DNA from 2 places in the Irregularibacter muris genome. Region 2 is predicted to be linked to the other one. Evidence: riboswitches for the same ligand, from Rfam matches in the RefSeq annotation. Region 2 holds a riboswitch; the other holds the start of a gene.

Region 1 (6,576 bases), on a different contig from region 2:
AATTCTCTGGCTCTTTTGTTTTCTGGAAGGGATTTATTGAAACCATAGTGGAAAATTAGTATAAGGAAAAACTCAAGCAATTACTTCAAGTTGCTAAACGGTATATAAAAAAGCCGATATTTTGCAAATGCTATTTTGTGGTATACTTTTAAAATTATTAAATGCATTGACTCTCTCGCCACGGTATGCTTTACAATAGAATTAATCAAAGGAGGTTAGCCCTATGAGAACTGTAAAAGAAGTTTCAGAAATGACTGGAATAAGTATAAGAGCATTGAGGTATTATGATGAAATTGGGCTTTTAAAACCAACGGCACTAACCGAAGCGAATTATCGACTTTATGATGATAGAGCCTTAGAAAAACTGCAACAGATATTATTTTTTCGAGAATTGGAAATCCCATTGACAGACATAAAGTCTATTTTAGAAAATCCCAATGTTGATAAAAAGCAATTATTGGGAACGCAAAAATTATTATTAGAACTAAAAAGGAATCGCTTAGATGGTATTATAGACTCCATCACTCATATAATGAGGGACATCAGCACGACAAACTTTAAGGTATTTGCTGATGATGATATACAAAAAATGGTGGAACAAGCTGTAAAACGTATATCTGAAGATGACCCGACTGGACAGCTTAATCCCTTTGGCAGTATAGAAAAATATGGAAAATACGTTGCCACAATCTTGAAAAACCAATATATAGCAGATGGCATGATTAAAGGCTATGGAAGTCAAGAAAAGGCTGTGCAAGCGTTTATATCTGGAGTCTGGGATAACACGTTCCGCAAAGATGATGAAGAAAAAATTTATCATCAGATTATCCAAGCGAAAAACACAAAAGACGAGGTTTTAGAAAGGCAAGCAATCAAAAGGCTGGAAGCACACTGGAAAGAAATCGCTAAACGTGATGATGTTGGTTCTGTACTATTGAAACTTGCAGACACCTATTTGCAGAATAATGAATTGATAGGTGAAACGGATAGCCGTTGGGGCAAAGGAAGCTCAAAATATATCGCACAAGCCATCCAGCGATATTTTGAAGATTAGTTCAGATAAAACAAAATGCTCAGCGGTAGAGAGAAAAAAATCACTGTTAGATGGACGAATTAGTCTGCTCAAATAATAATACTATAACCAAACGATGGTTTTGAATACAATTACAAGAACAGGGCGCGACAATCTGGATCGACTCTCACACCCTATTATCTTATTTATAAAACAGTATATTCCTGCTTTTAAAGTACCATGAAGCCATTCCCAGTTAGAAATTTCAACTTCATATCCAATATCATTCTATGCTATGGTGTGTTCTTATTCAAGATAAGGTATCTTATACCAGTTTCCTTCAATTTCTTTTATAGCATAATAGAATGAGCCAAAGGAGGCGTGAATTGTACTTAGCTTCATAAAGCGTAATTTATCAAAATGTTCATTCTTTATTAAGATACCATCATAATCAAAAATCAAATTCGCCATATAGGCCTTGCATCTCTCGAATCAGGTTTACCATTTCAATTGCGCCAACCGCACAGTCGAAGCCCTTGTTTCCAGCCTTAGTGCCAGCCCGTTCAATCGCCTGCTCAATATTTTCTGTTGTCAACACGCCGAACATGACCGGAATATCGCTGTTCAGGGATACATGCGCGATACCCTTGGATATCTCGCTGCACACATAGTCATAGTGGGTGGTGTTGCCACGAATCACGGCACCAAGGCAGATGACTGCGTCATATTTTCCACTTTTCGCCATTTTAGAAGCAATGAGCGGAATTTCAAATGCTCCGGGAACCCATGCAATATCAATGCTGTCCTCACTGACCTCATGACGTTTCAACCCATCAAGAGCGCCACTCAGCAGCTTGCTTGTAATAAATTCATTAAACCGTGCGACAACAATACCCATTCGAATGTCCTTGGATACAAGTTTACCTTCAAAAGTTTTCATTGTTATAATCTCCTTTTTCACTTAATAATGTAAAATATGGCCCATTTTTTTCTGCTTAGTTTCCAGATAGAATAAGTCATGATCAGTAGCGTCCATTTGAATCGGAACACGCTCAGTGATTTCTATGCCGAACTCGGAAAGCTGATAAACCTTATCCGGATTATTGGTGAGTAGGCGCAAGGTCTTGGCTCCAAGGTCATGCAAAATCTGTGCACCGATGAAATATTCCCGCATATCTCCCGGAAAGCCAAGGGCAAGATTCGCTTCCAAAGTATCCATGCCTTGGTCCTGAAGCGCATAGGCGCGCAGTTTATTAATCAGACCAATACCACGACCCTCCTGACGCATGTAAAGCAGAATTCCCCGTCCTTCTTTTTCAATTTGCATCATGGCTGCCGCAAACTGCTGACCGCAATCACAGCGCGTGGAGCCGAACGTATCTCCAGTTAGGCACTCGGAATGAACACGGCATAACAAATTCTCTCCATCACCAATCTTACCCTTGACCAGCGCCACATGATGCTCCCCGTTGAGCTTGCTGATGTATCCGTAAACTTTGAAATTCCCATACTTTGTAGGTAGAGAGGTACAGGTTACCTGCTCGGCAAACTTTTCATTTCTCTTACGGTATTCCTGCAGAGCTTTGATGGTAATCATTTTAAGGCTCCATTTCTGCGCCAGCTCCATCAGCTCCGGCGTACGCATCATGGTTCCATCTTCCCGCATAATCTCGCAGCAAAGACCGCATTCCTTTAAACCAGCCAGCCGCATCAAATCCACAGTGGCTTCAGTATGTCCGTTTCGCTCAAGTACGCCATTTTTCTTTGCAAGGAGTGGAAACATATGACCAGGGCGGCGAAAGTCCTCCGGTTTGCTTTCATCCGCTATGCATTTCAAGGCGGTGATGCTTCGTTCTGCCGCCGAAATACCCGTGACGGTATCCACATGGTCAATGGATACCGTAAACGCTGTTTCGTGGTTATCCTTGTTGTCGGTGACCATTTGGGGAAATTGCAGCTTTTGGCAAAGCTCTTCACTTATAGGCATACAAATCAAACCTTTCCCATGAATAGCCATAAAATTCACGTTCTCGGTGGTGGCAAACTCAGCGGCGCAGATAAAATCGCCTTCGTTTTCTCTGTCCTCATCGTCTATAACCAGAATAATTTTTCCAAGACGGAGATCTTCTAACGCCTCTTCGATCGTGCTAAATTGAAACATTTTGATTCCTCCTAAAAGCCGTATTTTGTAAGAAACTCGGCTGTAATATTGTTGTTTTGCGATTCTTTTCCCATCAGGCATTCCACATATTTTCCAATGCAGTCATTTTCCAAATTAACTAAATCCCCAACACGTCGGCTAGATAGCGTTGTTGATGAAGCCGTATGCGGTATGATGGAAACGCTGAAGCTGTCCTTATACACCCTTGCTACGGTCAGACTGATACCGTCAATAGCAATTGAGCCTTTCTCAATGATGTAACGAATAATTAGTAAGGGCGTTTTGATTATGTACCAAAGGGAGTTATCATCTCTGCGAATATCCAGAATCGTGCCGGTGCCATCGATATGCCCAGTAATAATATGTCCGCCAAATCTGCCGTTTGCGGGCATAGCCCGTTCCAGATTAACAGGGTTTCCTATCCGCAAGTTTCCAAGGGAGGAACGGTTTAAGGTTTCATGCATCACATCAGCAGTAAAGCCGTTTGGGGAAATGGACGTAACTGTAAGGCAGACTCCATTTACTGCAATACTGTCACCAAGATAGACATCCTCCATGATCTCCGATGCCTGAACCGATAGGATGGCCGAACTTGTCCCTTTTTGTATGCCTTGTATTTTCCCGATTTCTTCTATGATTCCTGTAAACACCAAATCACCTCGCTTTCTAACAAAATATCTTCATCAATCTGTGTGATGATCGGCTTGCTTAGTAGAAAAGCTCTTTCTGGATGGTCAACGCCCAAACCCTCTACGGGAGTTTTTCCGCTGCCACCAAAAAGCTTTGGAGCAACATACGCCTGCACCTTATTCACAATGCAGCTTTGCAAGGCTGACCAATTCAGGGTACCTCCGCCTTCCAGCAAGAGGCTATCAATCTGCTTTTCACCCAATCTTTGCATCAAGCTGTTTAAATCAATGTGATTATCCTTTTGGGGAATTACCATAATCTCACAGCCTGCATCCAAATACGGCTGGTGCCTATTTGTATCTGTCATGGCCGTAGCGATGAGGGTAGAAGCGGTATCGGTTGTTGTGACAACTTTTGCTTGCAACGGCGTTCTCAGGCTGGTATCGCAGATGATGCGTAGCGGATTCCTGCCATTCTCCAGCCGACAGTTCAGCATGGGATCATCCTCAAGAATAGTGCCTACACCAACCATGATGGCAGAATAACGGTGCCGATCTTCATGCACACGCTGGCGTGCCGTCGAGCCGGTAATCCATTGGGATCTACCAGTATGGGTGGCGATTTTTCCGTCCATGGTCATCGCATATTTCATGACCACATAGGGTGTTCTATTTTGAATATAATGGAAAAAGCTTTTGTTAAGCTTGTCGCATTCATCCCTTACAACATTCTCCATTACCTCAATGCCATGAGAGCGCAGAATTCCAATGCCTTTCCCGGCAACCAGCGGATTGGGATCATAAGAACCGACTACCACACGACTGATGCCGCTTTCAATGATTGCTTCAGTACAGGGGGGCGTTCTTCCATGATGACAGCAGGGTTCCAGCGTCACATAAAGGGTTGCGCCAATTGCCGGTGTCTGGCAGTTTTCCAGTGCGTTTCGTTCTGCGTGGAGCTCTCCATATTTTTTGTGGTAGCCCTGCCCGATGATCTTGCCGTCCTTCACAATCACTGCACCCACCATGGGGTTCGGGTTTACCCATCCGCAACCTTTCCTTGCAAGTTGAATTGCATGATACATATATGCTATTTCATCCATATAGCACCTCCTTAGAATGAAAAATGCCCTGAACGAGACGTTCAGGGCAGGAAAATTTCACAATGATTTTACCGCGTACAAATTAGGAAGTTATGCTATAAAAAATGCCTTGAACACACAATTGTTCAAGGCATTTTTATAGAGCTAATCGCAATTATGCTGCATGGATACAAAAACAAAAGCTCTGAAATGATCATTCATTTCAGAGCATAAATTCAAATATCCACGCAAAAACGCGATTCTTCCTTTATCTTCTACTATCAGACTATACTGTCGGCTTCGGAATCTCACCGAATCAACCTTGCGGTTCGTGGGCTGTACCACCGGTCGGGAATTTCACCCTGCCCCGAAGATCTTATTCAATTGGCATTATTATACTATGGATTGTTAAACCTGTCAACAAAACAGTTTATTTGGTGAAGTCAGAGAGCAATCTAGTTAAGTAGAAACGTCCATTTTGAATATTCTCTTTGTTTATTTTCAGCCATTAAGCAAACATTTCAGGGGTATTCTTTCGTACATTTTCTACCCAATCCCTACCATCAGCTTTCAATAATTGAAGCCTTACGCCACCGGTGCAACGATACAAGTTTTTCAGTAGAGGGCATTTTAGCTACAGTTGTAGGGTGCATCCACAATAGAGAATAAATGGTTGGATAAATTACGCTTTATGTGTAGCGTATAATTCCAGACCCACAACGGTGATATTTTTTCACGCTAGTGGTTCTCTCGCTCGAAGCATTACTGTCGATAAAATAGATGGAATATTTGAAAGAAACCGAGTGACAGAACCTACTGGACTTGGAGCAGCTTAATGATTGTCTACGAGATACTTTATCAGAATACAGCAAAGTCTTATATAACAAAGATTCAGACATATCCATTTCTATGCAAGAAGGAAAGACGCCCTCCAAAGAGAGCGTAAAAAACTCAAAAAAAGGAAGAGCCTGTTGCGGACATTGACCGCAAACAGGCTCATGGCGGAGGCGGAGAGATTCGAACTCTCGTGCCCGTGAGGACAACCTGATTTCGAGTCAGGCTCGTTATGACCACTTCGATACACCTCCGTATTTTATTTTAATACACAGGGCCTTTTCATAGAAGTCAAGGCAAAGTGTAGAAAAACCGTAGAAATCGCTAAAAACTTAAATTTTTAAAATCCCGAAAATTTACATAAGTTCAAGGGTTTTTCGCATTTTCAAAGCAATTGATCCGGTGAATTTTGAGTTAAGCCCATTGAACTCAACTCCCCTGTTTCTCCATTTATCTCGAAATAGGAATGTTTGTCTTGCTGGCAAGGGCCCAAATCTTCCTATTTCACTTGAGCGGCCTTGGCTACTTACTTGTTTCTTTTTTCCCTTAATAAGAGAAAAAAATCCTTCATCAATTGGGAACATTCTTCTTCCATAATCCCTTCAAAAACTTCCACTCTATGATTAAACTTAGGATGATTAACAATATTTACAATAGACCCTGCTGCTCCAAACTTTGGCTCCATGGCCCCTATAATAAGTCTCCTTATACGGGATTGTACAATGGCTCCTGCACACATAGCACAGGGTTCCACGGTCACATATAGATCACAATCCTCTAATCGCCATGTATGGAGTCTTTGGGCGCCCTCTTGAATAACTAAGATTTCAGCATGGGCGGTGGGATCATTGTTGATCT
Region 2 (6,576 bases):
TTGGATTTATATTCTATCCACTGTTTCAAAGTTTAGGTATGTAGAATACACAAATGAAAGGTTATGCCTTACCGAATAAAAAGCTTTTATACTCAAGATTACCTTTACTGGATATCCTCCTTTTCCAATTAGAAAATCAATAACATCTCAACATAGCCCATTATCCCCTCTTAGCATTTCGAACTTCCCCTATTTCACAAAGCCATTTCATTCCTATATACGAATTACGTTCACATTTACAAATATCGATTATATTTTAACATCTGATGATAACGATGTCAACAGGAATCCAAAACATTCAGAAATCTTTCTTTAAGTAAAAATTTCCTTTACTTTCTCTACTCACCTCTTTCTTTTAACTTCTATTAAGATTTTTCATAAACTATATTCTTGCAAAATTTTCATAAATATTTTATATTTGCATTACCATGAATGGATAAAATAGATTATTTAGTAGGCAATCTTATCGTAATAATGCACTGAAACTAACCTTTCATTTCTTTTATTGACATAATATAAGTTTCATTATAATCTTGTACTTATAAGCTCATTTATTTCTACTAGATAATTTTTAAAATTCTCCCCATAATATTAAGAATTTCATTAGTTCAACTAGCTGATTAGAAAGTTACAGAAAGTTGCACTATATTCTATAATTTATTTGAGTAATATTTTTATATAATACTTTTTATTTCAAAATCTAATTTGGAATAATTTAAAATAAGAATATATTGAAATTAATAGAAAGGAAGAAAGACAATGATCCTACTTAAATTTTATTATCTGGGGTGGTTATATGGAAAAAACTAACAAACCATTACATAATCCTACAATTCGGGTTATTAATATCCTTGAGGCTCTTAACGAGTATTTAAATGGACTTACCCTTAGCGAATTATCCGAAAAAATCAATTCCCCTAAAAGCACTATTTCACCAATTCTTCAAACTTTGTTAGTTAAAAATTATATAAGTCTTGATGAAAATACATCCAAATAAAGATAGGCATAAAATCTTTTATACTTGGTTCATCTCTTTCCTCAAATTCTAGCAGCATAGACATTATAAAAGGTGAAATGAATGATATCGTAAATGTTTGTAATGAAGTGTGTCAGCTGGGCATATTAATTGATCATGATGTATTTTATTTAGCTAAGGTGGACTCCGAACAGCCTATTAACTTAGTTTCCACTGTGGGAAGTAAATTGCCTGCGTATGCTACCGCTTTGGGGAAAGCATTGCTATCAGGACATACTAATGAGGAAATAAAAAATTATTATAAAAATAAATTGAAACCTATCACATCCCATACAATAACAAATCTTGATAAATTATTAGACCAGATAGAGAAAATAAGAAGTGAAGAAATAGCCTATGAGTGGGAGGAAGTCAATAAGGATACAGGTTGTTTAGCAACACCCCTAAGAAAAAAAGGCAGAGTTATCGCTGCGATAAGTGTGAGTTTTCCACTATATAGGATATCAGAAGAAAAATTAGATTTAATTCGAAAGGTACTTCAGGAAAAAAGAATTGTCATGGAACAATTGATTAGTCAACTGGATCTTGAATTTTAAAACTAAAACAAAATTAGGCAGCTTAGGTAAGTAATTATACTTACCTAAGCTGCCTAATTTTGTGCTTATATTTTATCTACACCCATTCTTCTTATTTATGCAAAATTGGTGTTAATTTTTTATAGATCAAAGTCACCACGATAGAAATAGCCACTCCCTTTATGATGTTGAAAGGAGTTACTCCATATATAATCAAAGTCTTCAAGTCGATAATTCTTGCATTTGCTACGGTACCCATATTAACGATGGCATCTAAAGGAATACCCATAGCTTTGGAATAAAAAGGAACAACCAGATATAGATTTGTTAAAATCCCTACAGCTGACATCACAATAGTAGCCACTATCATACCTATCATAGCATATTTTTTATTCTTGTTCATTTTGTAGATAGATCCTGCTGTAAATACAAACATTCCACCTACAATGAAATTTGAAAGCTCTCCAACTCCCGCTGTACTCGTTCCTCTCAGTACAATGTGAAGTATGTTTTTAAGTAGTTGGATAATCACCCCAGCCACAGGACCTAGGGCAAAGGAACCCAATAGTGCAGGTACATCGCTAAAATCCATTTTTAAGAATGCTGGAAAAAAAGGTACCACCATTTCAAAAAGCATAATAATAAAAGCAATGACCGACAAAACAGAGATTTTCACCATTCTATTGGTGGCTGACAAACTTGATGATTGATTGGATAAAGTTACCTGTTTCATTATCTTTCCTCCTTTAGAATATTGCTTCAGGTCTAAAGGTAAAGAGTGTGTGCATCATGCCCACTTAAAGGTGATAATCCATCACCTTTTTTGATTAAAGAAAGTACTTTCTTCAATCAAAAATGCCCCTGAACTTCTTCAGGAGCATACATAAATGGCATGATTAATCAATACCCTCTTCCATCCAGACTTTACTGTCGGTCTTGGAGTTGCACCAAGTCAACCACTCTCGTGGCTCGCGGACTATAACCGCCGGTCGGGAATTTCACCCTGCCCTGAAGATACTTATTATTTATTTTCAAACTTATTATATCACAAAAAATAAAATGTTCAAGTGTTTTCGTTATTTTATTGACAGAATAGTTCTTGCCATTGTTTTTTCTAGCTAAATCATTCCCGATACAGGTCCAATTTCTTTTAGCTGGTTAATAGGCACCCTAGTCATTTCATGGGTACATAAAATAGTCACTTGGACCTCTTGGCTTTCATGATCTATCCCTTCAATCCATACAGAATCACCATTATAGGTAACATTGATATTTTCTAGGGAATTCATAATCTTTACTGCTCTTTCATGATCCACTGGGATACACCTCCCTATAGGATAGTATAAATAGGAGAGGTCATTTCTATGCATAGGAATCAAGAAAAAATTGGATTTCATTTTGTTTATCTCTTTTCCTTATGCTATTTCCCCACGATCATAAACCACTTCTCCATTAATTATCGTCATCCTCACTTTACTCCTAAAATCCAAGGGATGATCTTTTATCAATACTAAATCCGCATCTTTACCTACTTCTATACTGCCCACACGATCCTCTATCCCTACGATTTGGGCTGGATATAAAGTAATAGCTCTCAAAGCCTCTAGCTCTTCCATTCCTTCTCGAGTGGCCAGGGCTGCACATACGGGTAAATATTGCACGGGCACAACAGGATGATCAGTAGTTAGGGCTATTCTGACTCCCTTTTTGTTTAGAACCTCTGGAGTCTTAAAGGTAAGATTATTTAATTCTATCTTGGAACGACTACTTAAAGTTGGTCCTACAATAGCATCTAAACCTTCTTCTTTGATAATGTCTGCAATTAAATGTCCCTCTGTACAATGATCTAAGGTCATATTCACATCAAATTCCTTGGCTACTCGAATGGCTGTTAAAATATCATCGGCACGATGGGCATGGGCCTTTAAGGGAATTTCCTTATTTAATACCTTCACTAGGCTTTCCATCTTCATATCCCATTTTGGCTGATCCTTTTCACTTTCTGCCCTTTCTTTTTTCTTTGCATATTCCTTGGCTTCCATCAAGGCTTCTCTTAGCAGGGCTGCTGTAGCCATTCTTGTGACGGGACTTTTTTTCTGAGAGCTATATACTCTCTTAGGGTTTTCTCCAAAGGCACATTTCATCGCTATGGGCTCTTTTAAAAGCATGTCCTCTACTCTTTGTCCATAGGTTTTTACTGCTGCAAATTGTCCTCCAATTACATTGGTACTCCCAGGACCTGTAATGCAAGTGGTGATGCCATTTTCTCTGGCTTCTTGAAAACTTCTGTCCATAGGATTAATAGCATCTATAGCTCGGAGATTAGGGGTGATGGGGTGGGTCATTTCATTACCATCTTCTCCCTCAAATCCCAAACCATCTTCAAATAGTCCGATATGACAATGGGCTTCTATAAATCCCGGTAGGATATTGCCACCTTCAGCATCAATGATCTTGGCATCTAAGGGGGCCACCACATCCTGTCCTACTTCTTTGATCTTCCCCTTTTCTATTAAAATACTTCCCTCTTGGATAATCTCTCCGCTCATCGTCCAAATCTTAGCGTTGCGTATTAAAATCATATGATTCCCATCCCTTCTACTTCTTGTTTTATTTCTTTTCTTAATTTTTGGGATTGTGCTCTTCTTAGAGTAAGTTCCAATTGATCTAAAGCTTTTTCTTTCTCTCCACTTTTAAAATAGGCAATGGTCTTATAATAGGGCAAGGAAACCTGTAGGACTTTATACATAGATCGGTATACAGGTATTCTTTGTTTTTTGTAAATCTTCTTTCTCTCCTCTGCCTTTTCTATAAGTTTAATCGCTAGGTCATATTTTTCTAACTTTAAAGCCATTCGTACATGATCTACCAAAGCATTGGGGTTTTCTTCCTCCTTTAGAACCTCATGGAGATTATCTATTAAATCCTGAGGAATTTCTGTATTGTCCTCTTCCTTAGCCACCAAATATAGACTTAATAGAATACCCTTAATAATCCTTTGAAGTTTAGGTCTTATTTCTAATATTTCCTTTACATCCTCTATGGCTTGTTTTGCCTCTATTTTCCCTAACTCTACGGCAAATAAAAGCTTTTCTATTTGATAGGTCACCTGTCCTTGGGCTTTCAAGTTTTTCCTTTCATAAAATTTGTATTGCTTTTCCATCCTTTTTTCATAAACGCTATCCTTGGCATTTAATAGATATTGTAGACGAAAATATCCATAAATGTAGAGCATAGGAATGGCTAATAAATAAAGAATGGAGTCAGAAAAGAAGCTAATCACAGCAAAAATCATTCCTACAAATAAAAATCGAGAACTTAAATTATACCAAATTCCATAGGCCAATTGATACTGCATAAATTTCCTGTCAAAAATCCTCATTTTTTCCCTCCTTAGTTGTATTCTATCTCTTATATTAATTCTAATCTTTTATGAATTTTCCTTCTTGTTTTTAAAGTTTCAATAAAAAAACCAGGAGGCATTCCTGGTTTTTCAGTTAGGCTATTCACTTTTTTATATTTCCCATTGGCTAGAATAAAACTTGTTTTCTTTCAAAACTTCCTATGATTTTTCCTTTTTTAATTATATAGGGTCTAGATGCTCTAAGACGTAAAGCTTCTTGAACATTAGGGGCATCAATGATATTTAAATCTGCAACATTTCCTACCTCTATACCATACTTCTCCTCGGGAGCAAAAATTCTAGCAGAATTTTTTGTTAGCATATCAAATACTATTCTTGCCGTCTTAGGTGTATTGTATTGAGCCGTATATGCACAAATCAATCCATAATCTAAGGGGTCACCTGTACCATAAAGATGAAAACCATCGCAAATGGTATCTTGAGCTGTTGCCACATTAATACCCATCTCCACCATTTCCCTTATCCTTGTTACCCCTCTAGTCCTGGGTTCACTATCTACACCCATTATGGCTAAGGTTTGGGTATTGGTACAGACATTAAAATCAGCAATCCTTAATATTTCCATAACCTTTTTGGCATGGGAATGATTTTGATAAGCAATAGAAGTACAATGCCCTCCTGTCACCCTACCTTGCATTCCTTCCTCTATAGACCGTACCGCTGTGTATTCTAAAGACCGATCAAACATATCCTTAGATTGGTCCATATGCATATCAATTAAAGCATCATATTTCTTTGCTATCTCAAATACTAATTCCACATGCTTTTTTGCATAGCCATCTAGCCATTCTGCCGCTGGCATACCTCCTACAACATCAGCACCCTTTTCCATTGCTTCCCACATAAGTTTTTCAGTTCCCTCATTATTAAATATGCCCTCTTGGGGAAAAGCCACAATCTGTAGGTCACAAATATCTTTGCATTCTTCCTTGGCTAAAACTACACCTTCTAGTCCTATCAAACCTGCCATATTGTCAATATCTACGTTGGTTCTTATTTTTGTCGTTCCATAAGCAACACACTCTTTTATGGCTCTAACCGCTCTATTTTTGACATCTTCAACAGAATAATTTCTCTTTCTATCATGCATGATTTTGATAGATTCCTCTAAGGTTTCTTCTTTACTATCTCTTGCTACCAGGGATGTATAAGCCTTGTCAAAATGCATGTGGGTATTAACAAAGGTAGGGGTGGCCAACATTCCTTTTGCATCAATGACTTGGCATCCTTCATAGTCTTTTACCTCTATATCTTTTAAGATTTTCTCATATCTGCCTTCATCATTGATAAGAATATCCATGTTTTCATCTACATCAAGTATTTTTGTATTTTTAATTAAGAGCATCATCCTATCCTCCTGTCTTTAAATTTCATTTTCCTCAGTATTCTTTATTCTTGAGATTTATTGGTCTCTACAGGGTTCTTATTTTCTGGTCGTACCAATATATGGGATATCAATAAATTCATCACAATGCCCACAGTAACGGCGATAAAAATATTATTAGACATATACATTCTGCCAAATTCCCCAAAGGTGCTTACCCACGCTGCTCCTGCAGTTGCTGTAAACAAGGGGACAATGACACCTGCCCCAATGGTTG

The links. A riboswitch is a leader RNA that binds a small molecule or an ion and turns the genes downstream of it on or off. The one in region 2 is predicted to bind FMN.
Region 1: it holds a riboswitch for FMN, as region 2 does, so the genes downstream of both, ribD (bifunctional diaminohydroxyphosphoribosylaminopyrimidine deaminase/5-amino-6-(5-phosphoribosylamino)uracil reductase RibD) here and NSA47_RS10320 (ECF transporter S component) in region 2, are expected to answer to the same signal.

What each region holds. Positions count from the first base shown of each region.
Region 1 covers NZ_JANKAS010000016.1:20,665-27,240, reverse strand. Annotated here, with positions in the region: gene NSA47_RS13375 (MerR family transcriptional regulator) at 224-1,054, shown strand; gene ribH (6,7-dimethyl-8-ribityllumazine synthase) at 1,464-1,952, opposite strand; gene NSA47_RS13365 (bifunctional 3,4-dihydroxy-2-butanone-4-phosphate synthase/GTP cyclohydrolase II) at 1,974-3,173, opposite strand; gene NSA47_RS13360 (riboflavin synthase) at 3,185-3,823, opposite strand; gene ribD (bifunctional diaminohydroxyphosphoribosylaminopyrimidine deaminase/5-amino-6-(5-phosphoribosylamino)uracil reductase RibD) at 3,805-4,905, opposite strand; FMN riboswitch at 5,151-5,263, opposite strand; tRNA gene NSA47_RS13350 (tRNA-Ser) at 5,884-5,972, opposite strand; gene tadA (tRNA adenosine(34) deaminase TadA) at 6,245-6,576, opposite strand, start outside.
Region 2 covers NZ_JANKAS010000009.1:27,112-33,687, forward strand. Annotated here, with positions in the region: gene NSA47_RS10310 (helix-turn-helix domain-containing protein) at 797-997, shown strand; gene NSA47_RS10315 (IclR family transcriptional regulator) at 1,063-1,572, shown strand; gene NSA47_RS10320 (ECF transporter S component) at 1,664-2,284, opposite strand; FMN riboswitch at 2,453-2,571, opposite strand; gene NSA47_RS10325 (H-type small acid-soluble spore protein) at 2,670-2,867, opposite strand; gene NSA47_RS10330 (amidohydrolase) at 2,967-4,133, opposite strand; gene NSA47_RS10335 (hypothetical protein) at 4,130-4,933, opposite strand; gene NSA47_RS10340 (amidohydrolase family protein) at 5,082-6,320, opposite strand; gene NSA47_RS10345 (uracil-xanthine permease family protein) at 6,365-6,576, opposite strand, start outside.